DNA from 3 places in the Pseudohongiella sp. genome. Region 1 is predicted to be linked to each of the others. Evidence: predicted binding sites of a transcription regulator. Region 1 holds the regulator's gene; each other region holds the start of a gene.

Region 1 (3,554 bases):
ACAGTAGAACCTCCCACACAAACCATGTTTACTGACGCCCGGGTCACAGTCACCGGCAACGGCCTGGAACAGACGTCCCAGGGTATGCGCGCCGACCTCAGCGCGGACACCATCACATTTTTATCTGACATACAGGGCCGGTATTATCGTGTTGACAATTAAAGGTTCCAACACTGTGTTGCGCACTGCTGCGCTGCTGATAGTTTTTATCGGCACCAGCGCGCCGCTCTGCGCCCAACCCGTCCTTGAATCCACAGACCAGGAAGTTGCCAATACCAGCGTCGCCAATACTGTCGCGCAGGAAGACAGCAATGAAGTTCTGAATGCCTCCGCCGATGGCCCGGGCAGCATAGAATCGTCAGGTAACACACGCATCACGACCCTGAGAGACAATGTTCGATTCCAACAGGGTCTGATCAGTATTTTCGGCGACACTGCACGCCTGGAACAAGACATCGAAACCGGCGATCTGATCAAGGTCACTGTTGAGGGACAACCGGCACGTTTTGTGCGCGCCGCGCAGGCGGACGTTGAGGAAATTAACGGCGACAGCGACTCAATTGTTTATTATAACGAATCCATGGAAAGCGGCCTGATGTCGGTTGTCGAGTTCATAGGCGACGCCCGTTTCAATCGCGGGCGCACGGCATTGCAGTGCTCGCAGATCAAACATGTCGTGGAATCGGGGGCCACCGACTCTCCCGGCCCCTGCAACGCCGTACTGGCCCCGACACCGCAAGCGAACGGCGCACAACAGGCAGAAGAAGTACCGACAACGGACACCAACCCTAACTGATGGATACTCTGGCAGCCAGACACCTGGCCAAATCATACAAGGGCCGCCAAGTGGTTCGCGACGTGTCCATTAGCGTCAACAGCGGCCAGATTGTAGGCCTGCTCGGCCCCAACGGCGCCGGCAAGACCACCTGCTTCTACATGATTGTAGGGCTGGTCAAGGCTGACGCCGGCAATATTCAATTGAATGATACCGAGCTTTCCGGCCTGCCGATTTATTCGCGTGCCCGCCTGGGCGTTGGTTACCTGCCACAAGACTCATCGATTTTTCGCAATCTCAGTGTTGAAGACAATATCATGGCGATCCTGCAGACCCGCAAGGATCTCGACGCCGCCCAGCGCCTGGAAAAAATGGAGAGCCTGCTTCAGGAGTTCCATATCACCCACATACGCCACAACAAGGGTATGAGCCTGTCCGGCGGTGAACGCAGGCGCACCGAGATCGCGCGCGCACTGGCCAATGATCCACGCTTCATCTTGCTGGATGAGCCCTTTGCCGGTGTCGATCCGATCTCTGTCAGTGATATCAAATCCATCATCGAACACTTGAAAACGCGCGGCATTGGTGTTCTGCTGACTGATCACAACGTCAGGGAAACGCTGGATATCTGTGAGAAAGCCTATATCGTGAGCGAAGGGGGCATCATTGCCGAAGGCAGTGCCGAACAGATACTGGCCAATCAAAAAGTGCGTGACGTCTACCTTGGCGAAAAATTCCGTATTTGACCGTGCGCAGCCTGCGGCCTGGCTGCCAGGTTCACGACATAGCATAAATTTTCCCTGGTAAAAATATTGCAAAATTCATCACAGATCGGCATGATGCTTGCTTGACGCGCGCAGAGCGGCAACAGGCCACGAAGAGCCATCATGCCTCAATAACGCCCGACAAGAGCCCAAAAGGGCCTGCGAGCGCGACCAACACAATATCTGTTATCAACGAGCAACTGTTATCAACGAGCAACAACGATGTATCTGATGCCATGAAAATTTCGCTACAGCTAAAGCTTGGTCAACAGCTGACCATGACTCCCCAGCTGCAGCAGGCAATCCGGCTCCTGCAGCTATCCACTCTGGATTTACAACAAGAAATTCATCAGGCTCTGGAATCCAACCCCATGCTGGAGGTGGATGAATCCCATGACACCGACGGCAATGACACCAGCTACGATAACGGCGACAGCGAATCGAACAGCCAGTCTGAGGGTGGCAAAGAACAGGACAGCAGCGGAAAAGATGAGGTTCGTGACACCTTTGCCGAACAGTCTTCTTCCGACGCGTCCTACGAGGCCAGCGGCGACGAATCGCATTGGGAAGACAACATCCCGGAACAACTGACAGTTGACACCAATTGGGATGATATTTATCAGAACAGCTACACGAGTGGTAGCCCGGCCCCCGATAACGACGACTTCGAATCCCGCGACACAGCGTCAGAATCATTGCAGGATCACTTGCTCTGGCAACTGAACCTGACCACCATGTCGGACACTGACCGACTTATCGCCATGGCTATCATCGACGCCGTGGACGCCAACGGGCAGCTGTCCGCCAGCCTTGAATCGATCCAGGAAGGGCTGCAGGAGCACCTGGACATAGAAGAGGATGAAGTCCTGGCCGTGTTGCATCGGGTGCAGCACTTTGATCCGGTTGGTGTAGCCGCACGGGATCTGTCCGAATGCCTGCTGATACAGCTTAACCAGATTCCGGACATCCTGGTTACCGATGCCGTGCGTCATGCCCGTATCCTGGTTAAAGACCACCTGTCACTGCTGGGCAATCGCGACTACGCTCAGGTCATGCGTCTGACTCGTCTGAAAGAGCCCGAGTTGCGCGACGCAATCGCCATCATAGAGAAACTGGATCCGCGCCCGGGCGCCGATGTTGCCCCATCCACTGCCACCTACATCGTACCGGATGTGTTTGTCAGCAAAGACCCTCGCAGCGGCCGCTGGCGTGTCGAACTCAACCCTGAGACGGCGCCCAAGCTGCGCATCAACGCGGATTACGCAGCACTGGTCAAACGCTCGGAAAACAGCACCGATAACAACTACCTGCGCGACAACCTGCAGGAAGCTCGCTGGTTTCTGAAAAGCCTGCAAAGCCGCAACGAGACGCTGCTGAAGGTTGCCAGCCGGATTGTCGAGCATCAGCAGGGCTTTCTGGAAAAAGGCGAGGAAGCCATGAAACCGCTGGTATTGCACGATATCGCGGAAGCCGTCGAGATGCACGAATCAACGATATCCCGGGTCACCACGCAGAAGTACATGCACACACCGCGCGGAATCTTCGAATTAAAGTATTTCTTTTCCAGCCACGTCAGCACCGCTGGCGGGGGCGAATGTTCGTCAACCGCCATTCGCGCCCTGATCAGGAAGCTGGTGGTGGCGGAGAACCCCCGCAAGCCGTTGAGCGACAGTAAAATCACGCAGTTGCTGGAAGACCAGGGTATCAACGTTGCCCGGCGAACAATTGCGAAATACCGGGAATCCCTGTCCATTCCGCCTTCCAACGAACGAAAAAGGCTTGTCTAGCCCCGGACTGAGCGTTGATGCATTGCCAGCGGCAGACCAAGGTTCTAGAATGGCAACCATCGGAAGACTAGGAAAACCTGATGCAACTGAGCAAAATCCTGAGCCCTGAACGCACCGTCTGTGATATGCCGGGCGTCAGCAAAAAACGCTTTCTCACGACCGTCAGTGAGCATATCGCGGGCAGCGCCAGCAGCCTGTCGGCAGACGCTATCTACAACGCATTGCTGG
Region 2 (3,554 bases), on a different contig from region 1:
GGTATCTTATTACTAATCAATTATATAGCGATTAGAAAAAAAGACACTCGCCAATTTAGTGACGCTACGAACAAAATTGGCGAGACGGATCAGACGAGTGTTTGACGCTATCCCGATGCGTGTATCACAGGGCGAGAGAGTTCAGGCGTAGAAATCGATCAGGGATTCGGAACGCACCAGCACCGGCTCGCTGGCGCTTGTTTCCTGTTCGCCTGACTCTGAGCCAGAGCCCGTGCCCTGATTTTGTTGCCCATTGGCCTCATCTTCGCGTTGTTGTGGCGACTGATCAGACACTGACACATCCTGCAAATTCAGCCCCTGATCCCGGAACAAATCCTGCAGGCGGCTAAGCTGCTGCTCCAGCGCTTCCCGCACTGTGGCGTGTTGACTGACAAAACTGACGTTGGTCTGTTGATCGGCAGACATCTGAATCTTGACCGTCAAACTACCGAGTTCTGGCGGATCCAGGCGGATCTGCGCAGAAGTGATGCCCTGACTGCTCATCACCAATAGTTGTCTGCCCAGGCTGTCTGACCAGCCTTGCTGCCCAAAGGCGGTATCCATGGTGAATCTGGGCAGGCCATCGGCAGTCCGGGTGGCTGACTGCTGGGCCGCCTGTGATTGCGCCTGCTGCGCGTTTTCGGTGGCAAACATTCGTTGATCAGCTCTGTTAAACAAAGTGCCATCGTCAGCCGTGGCTGCATTCAGAGCCGCGTTGGCAGCCTGACCTGAAACGGCATTCGGGCTTGCCGGGTTTTCAGCACTGATGCCCGACAACAACGATGCGCTCAGTTGGCTGGCTATCGCCTGATTACGTTCCAGTGGCGCACTGGTCTTTAATATGTCAGCCGACATGGGTTGACCATCATCAGTGGCGCTGCCCGATTGATTGAATTGAATTGAGCGAAAAGCGCTGACATTGGCTACTTCTGACGCAACTTTCTGACTGCCCGGCAGGCTCGCCAGTGCTGTTTCCGAGGTCTGTCGGTTTGTGTCTGCGGGCACCGGGGACCGGAGCATCAAGGCATCGTGTTCTGCGTCCGGATCGGGCGCATTCATGCTGACATCAGTCGCCAGCGCCGCAACTGAATCACCTTTTGCTGCGGCCATCATTCCCGGCACAGGCGCTCCACCGACGGGTGGTGACAAAGCACTTAGGGCAGCGCCTTGAACAAGGGCGCCACCAAGCGCTGTTGATTCAACGATCGGTCCGCCTGCCGGTGTCAGTGCCCCGCCTGGCTTACCAGGCTGGCCAGGCGTGCCGCTGCCACCCAGCAATTGCGCGACGGAACTGTTAGCCGGAGTCAGGCCCTCTGCAACACCCGCCGGGGATTCCCCCGCCGGCATCGACAGCGCCGCCAGCCAGTTACTCAGCGCGGACGGCAAGCTTTGGTCATCCAGAGGCAAACTATTTCCGCTCGCCAGTGCACCCGGAGACATCTGCAGCAGCTCATCAACGCTCCACCCCAATTGCTCGCCCAGGGCGCCGTCCAGCTCTGGCACCGCAGCACCTGACGGCAGTGACAACAGCGACTGTTCTGGGGGTAACGACACCCCGTGAGCGCTTAACAGGGCTCTCAAATCCGCGGCAAAGCGGCCTTCAGGGTCGGCCTTGCCATCACTGGCGTAGGACATAAAAAGCTTGTTTATCATATCCTTGCCATCAGACGATGCTGAACTGGCATCTGCGGCAAGCAGCCAGGAGCCCAATGCCCCGGCATCGGAGTCACCAGCCCCACGCGTCTTCGCCGCCGGCGATGCGGCGCCAACAATTGACATCAAATCAACAGTTACCAACATGTCCCATCCCTCTGCTTGATTGCCACAAGTCAGTACCCACACGGCAATGAACGGTGGCTTTACAATCTACTCAGTAAGGGACTTAGCAAGAAACCTGCCAGATTGATCAGGGGCAGCGTCGATGCGTATACGCGCGAGCACGGAGGGGGGTTGGAGCAGCATCAGGACCAGCCGGAGTCAGACGAGCGACGACGGGCAAACTCATCATGATTGCGTTGCTCATTCCGTGCCGTTTGAACATCAGCATCACGCTGTAGCCGTTCGAGCATTTTCTCCAGGCTCTTGTGGCGGATATCAAGTTTGCGCCAGTGCTCGCGTACCCGCTCCTGATCCTTTTGCATGTGCTCAATAAGTTCTCGCTGGTGGTTGATTGCGCGATCCAGTTGCTGATGGAAACCATCAAACAGCCGCAAGCGGTCGACCGTCATGCCCGCCTGACCGGACACCTGCATCTGATTCCTGTATTCCTGTTGATAGGCGTACAACTGGGACAACTTGTTTTCCTCAGCCTGAACACGCTGCTGCATCATGGCCAATGCCCGACCCGCCTTGTCTGCCTCGAGCCCGGCCAGACGCAGTACCGGCTGCATACGCTTGACGCGATTCAAGAGGCATTGCCTGATTGCTTGTCAGGCTGACCGGGTCTGTCACTGCCACCCAGGGTCGTTCGCGGTTGCAGTTGAGTAACATTGCCAGGGCCTGCAGCGCCGGTGCCTGCCCCCGGAAGTGAACGCCCCGGGGCGGGTGAGATAGCTTTACCCAAACGCTGTACAGCGTCGATCATGCCAACATTCTCGGTCAATCCCTGCTGCAAAAATTGACGCAGGTGCGGCATTCGTTCGATGGCAAAGTCAATATCCTTGTCTGCTCCCGTGGTGTAGGCACCAACGCTGATCAGATCACGATTCTGCTGATAACGCGAATACACCCGTTTAAACAACTGGGCTTTGGCCAGGTGGTCGGCACTGACTACTGCCGGCATCACACGACTGATGGACGCTTCGATATCAATAGCCGGATAATGGCCCTGCTCGGCCAATGTCCGCGACAATACGATGTGCCCATCGAGAATTGCTCGCGCCGAATCGGCAACCGGATCCTGCTGATCATCACCTTCGGTCAGGACTGTATAAAATGCCGTAATGGTACCCTCGCCGCTGTCGGCGTTGCCGGCACGCTCCACCAATTGCGGAATGCGTGCGAATACCGATGGCGGGTAGCCTTTGGTTGCGGGAGGTTCTCCGATTGCCAATGCGATTTCACGTTGCGCCATGGCATAACGCGTCAACGAATCCATCAGCATCAATACATCTTTGCCCTGGTCACGAAACCCCTCCGCGATGCGGGTCGTAATCATGGCCGCGCGCAAACGCATCAAAGGCGAATCGTCAGCCGGCGACGCCACAACCACTGATCTGGCCAGACCTTCTTCGGCCAGAATCTCATCAATGAATTCTTTAACCTCGCGGCCACGCTCCCCGATCAGGCCGACCACGATCACGTCAGCTTCAGTGAACCGTGTCATCATCCCCAGCAACACACTTTTACCGACACCGCTGCCGGCAAACAAACCGATACGTTGTCCCCGGCCCACCGTCAGCAACCCGTTTATCGCAGTAATGCCTACGTCCAGAGTCTCACGTATCGGCTGTCGTTTCAGGGGATTGATCGCTCGCACGGGTTTTGCTTCACTGCAACTCTGTATCGAAACCGGACCTTTGCCGTCGATAGGTTCGCCGAAACCATTCAGCACC
Region 3 (3,554 bases), on a different contig from region 1:
ATTGATCAGATGCAATTGAGTCTTGCGTTTGGTGAAACTGTGATGCCCGTCAACGGCCTGGCGGATGTCTGTGACGTCCTGGTCGGCACTGAGGAAAATGTCGCCGACAAAAGCGTTGTTGATCTGGCGGCCACTGATGGCCAACAGGCTTTCCGCCGCCAGGTTGATATATTGCAGGCGCAGGTTCTGGTCCAACACCAGTATGGATGTTGCCAGAGTATCTAATAGGCGTTTATATGAATTGCTACTACCGGATTGCATGGTTTGTCGGCGTACCTCGTTGCTTAGGTCAAGGCCATGCAATAAACAAACCATCTTCGGCCAACCGGTTCATTGGGGAGCATGGCGTGATTGATGTCCTTTTTTGGCGCGTTTGGGCTGGTTGCTGTGCCGAGCGGTGAGGGCTCGGGTCGGGCAGGGTTCAGATCAATGCACCAATATAGTGCGCAAGACAATTTTTGTTGTCAATATGGGCTACTGTGGCGCAAAAAAAAGCGCCTGCCGAAAACTTCGGCAGGCGCTTTTTTTACTGCATCTGCAATGATCAGCAGCTGTAGTACATATCAAACTCAACGGGGTGAGCAGCTGCGTTCAGGCGTGTGCAGTCCTGTTGCTTGAGCGCGATGTAGCCGTCGATCAGATCGTCGCAGAATACGCCGCCCTGCTTGAGGAAGTCGCGATCCTGGTCCAGTGCTTCCAGAGCCTGATCCAGTGAGTAGCAGACCTTTGGAATTTCCGCTTCTTCTTCCGGCTCCAGGTCGTACAGATCTTTGCTGGCAGGGTCGCCAGGGTGGATCTTGTTCTTGATACCGTCCAGGCCGGCCATCAGCAGGGCCGCAAAGTACAGGTAAGGGTTGGCAGTACAGTCACCAAAACGCACTTCGATTCGAACGGCCTTCGGATTGCCGCCCAGAATGTACGGAATACGAATGGAAGCTGAACGGTTGCGTGATGAATAGGCCAGTAGTGTTGGTGCCTCGAAGCCCTTGACCAGACGCTTGTAGCTGTTGGTAGAGGCGTTGCCGAACGCATTCAGTGCCTTGGCGTGCTTGATGATACCGCCGATGTAGAACAGGGCAGTCTCAGACAGGCCGGCATAGCCGTCGCCGGCAAACATGTTTTTGCCATCTTTGGAAATGGACATATGAACGTGCATGCCTGAACCGTTATCACCAACCAGCGGTTTGGGCATGAACGTTGCCGTTTTGCCAAAAGCATGTGCGGTATTCAGTACGCAGTATTTCAGGATCTGAACTTCATCGGCCTTGTATACCAGAGAGTTGAACTTGGTGCCGATTTCGCACTGACCTGCGTTGCCCACTTCGTGGTGATGCAGCTCGATTTCAAGGCCCATGGCTTCCATGGTGTCGCACATGGCGCCGCGCAGGTCGCTCAGGGAATCAACCGGAGGCACGGGGAAGTAACCACCTTTGACTTTCGGGCGGTGGCCCATGTTGCCGCCGTCAATGCTCTTGCCTGACGACCAGGCCGCTTCTTCGCTGCCGATCTTGAAGAAGGCGCCGTCCATTGCGATATTCCATTTGACTTCGTCAAACACAAAAAACTCTGGCTCAGGGCCAAAAAACGCCTCGTCGCCGATACCGGTCGACTTCAGGTATTCTTCAGCACGACGCGCCACGGAGCGCGGGTCACGGTTGTAACCCTGCATGGTGCGTGGTTCGATGATGTCGCAGCGCAGGTTTACCTGCACTTCGTCAGCAAACGGATCCAGCACAGCTGTGGTGTCGTCAGGCTTCAGGATCATGTCTGATTCGTTGATGCCTTTCCAGCCGGCTACTGAGGAGCCGTCGAACATGACGCCATCCATGAAGCCTTCGTTAACAACGGCTGCAGGGAAGGTCACATGCTGCTCTTTACCCTTGGTATCGGTAAAGCGCAAGTCAACCCACTTGGCATCGTTCTCTTTGATTAAGTTTAAAGTCTTCTCAGACATTCCTGATCCTCCGTGTGATCGAGAATTGGGTGACGGTTAAAGTCACAGTTTATAATCTGATACGACCACAATTCGCGGTCGTTGCTCAGTGTTCATTTCTTCTATGTCGATCGTGTGCCACTCACTTTATCCTCATGGCACTCAACAAGCTGGGCATTCGGCATTATAATGGCGTACGCGTACCATGCCCGAGTAGCTGAGAATGAGCAAGATATATGCCATCGTTCACAACTGCCAGGAGCCCTGTATATCAGGAGTCGACCGTCGGCTTAGCATCGGGCGATGCGCAAAAACGCACCAATATAAAGCATAATTCAGGCGCTCGCACATAAATGGTGCATAATGCCCTGTTTTGATGCGCCAGCCCCAATCCCGGCTCGGAAAATCATGCCTGCCAGTCTCATCGGGCTTGCCACACACGTTGTACACAAGGTCAGCAGCAATGTTATTCGTTATCCGCTTTTTCCCCGAAATTACCATCAAAACGCGTCCCGTGCGCCAACGTCAGATCAAGGCGCTACGGAGGAATCTGCGGATTATGCTCGGCCGTCTGAATGCGAACATCAGTGTAACCGGTGACTGGGATCTTCTGGAAGTGGAAACCGTCAGCGATGACAAAATTCTTGTCGATCAGGTCGTTGATATTCTGCGCAATACCTCAGGCATTTCCCTTATCAGTCAGGTCAGCAAACAGCCATTGCCTGATTTTGACGGCATTGTGGCGGAAATACTGCCGTTTTATCGTGATCGTCTGCAAGGCCGCAGCTTTGCCGTGCGCAGCAAGCGGCAGGGCAATCATGACTTCAACTCCATGGAGCTGGAGCGATACCTTGGTGCGGCCCTGCTGCGCGAAACCGGTGCAGCAAAAGTCGATCTGAATCGGCCGGATATTACTGTGCGGGTGGAGATACGCCAGCAGATTCTGTATGTGGTCAAGGAGCAGTGGCGTGGTTTGGGCGGTTACCCGATGGGCACACAGGAGCCGGTGTTGTCATTGATCTCCGGCGGTTTTGACTCTTCGGTGTCCAGTTACCTGTTCATGCGCCGTGGTATACAGACGCATTTTCTGTTTTTTAATCTGGGCGGCAAGGAGCATGAACTGGCAGTAAAAGAGGTGGCGTTATACCTGTGGATGCGCTTTGGTTCCTCGCACCGGGTCAAGTTCGTCAGTGTTCCGTTCGAGCCGCTGTTGAGTGAAATCCTCGATAAAGTCGACAGTGGTCATATGGGGGTCGTGCTCAAGCGCATGATGATACGCGCGGCCGACACGGTGGCGCGCGAAATGAAGTTGTCGGCGCTGGTGACCGGGGAGTGCGTGGCACAGGTGGCGAGCCAGACCCTGCCGAACCTGAATGTCATTGATCAGGTGACTGACATGCTGATATTGCGGCCGCTCATTGTCACGGATAAACAGGACATCATCGACATGGCGCGTCGTATTGGCACGGAAGAGTTCTCCGCGCAGGTGCCGGAGTACTGTGGCGTGATTTCGGTAAAACCCACCACCAATGCCAGGCCACATCGTGTCATTGAGGAAGAGGCAAAAATCGATCCGGCGCTGCTTCGCGCGGCAGTAGATGCACGCGAGGTGCAAATGATT

Evidence for each region. Region 1 encodes sigma-54, which starts transcription at its own class of promoters, with help from an activator protein. Its sites were predicted from a motif close to ANTGGCATNNANNTTGCTNT; they were not measured.
Region 2: a site for sigma-54 is predicted at 1,883-1,902, ahead of WD071_RS01150 (flagellar hook-length control protein FliK). Genes of this name have one in related genera too.
Region 3: a site for sigma-54 is predicted at 2,158-2,177, ahead of glnA (type I glutamate--ammonia ligase). Genes of this name have one in related genera too.

Annotation. Positions count from the first base shown of each region.
Region 1 covers NZ_JBBDNQ010000034.1:95,089-98,642, forward strand. Annotated here, with positions in the region: gene lptC (LPS export ABC transporter periplasmic protein LptC) at 1-162, shown strand, start outside; gene WD071_RS12690 (LptA/OstA family protein) at 149-796, shown strand; gene lptB (LPS export ABC transporter ATP-binding protein) at 796-1,521, shown strand; gene WD071_RS12700 (RNA polymerase factor sigma-54) at 1,776-3,326, shown strand; gene ptsN (PTS IIA-like nitrogen regulatory protein PtsN) at 3,407-3,554, shown strand, end outside.
Region 2 covers NZ_JBBDNQ010000006.1:228,125-231,678, reverse strand. Annotated here, with positions in the region: gene WD071_RS01150 (flagellar hook-length control protein FliK) at 142-1,800, opposite strand; gene fliJ (flagellar export protein FliJ) at 1,962-2,408, opposite strand; partial or broken gene fliI (flagellar protein export ATPase FliI) at 2,561-3,554, opposite strand, start outside.
Region 3 covers NZ_JBBDNQ010000042.1:23,099-26,652, forward strand. Annotated here, with positions in the region: partial or broken gene glnL (nitrogen regulation protein NR(II)) at 1-261, opposite strand, end outside; gene glnA (type I glutamate--ammonia ligase) at 545-1,954, opposite strand; gene thiI (tRNA uracil 4-sulfurtransferase ThiI) at 2,397-3,554, shown strand, end outside.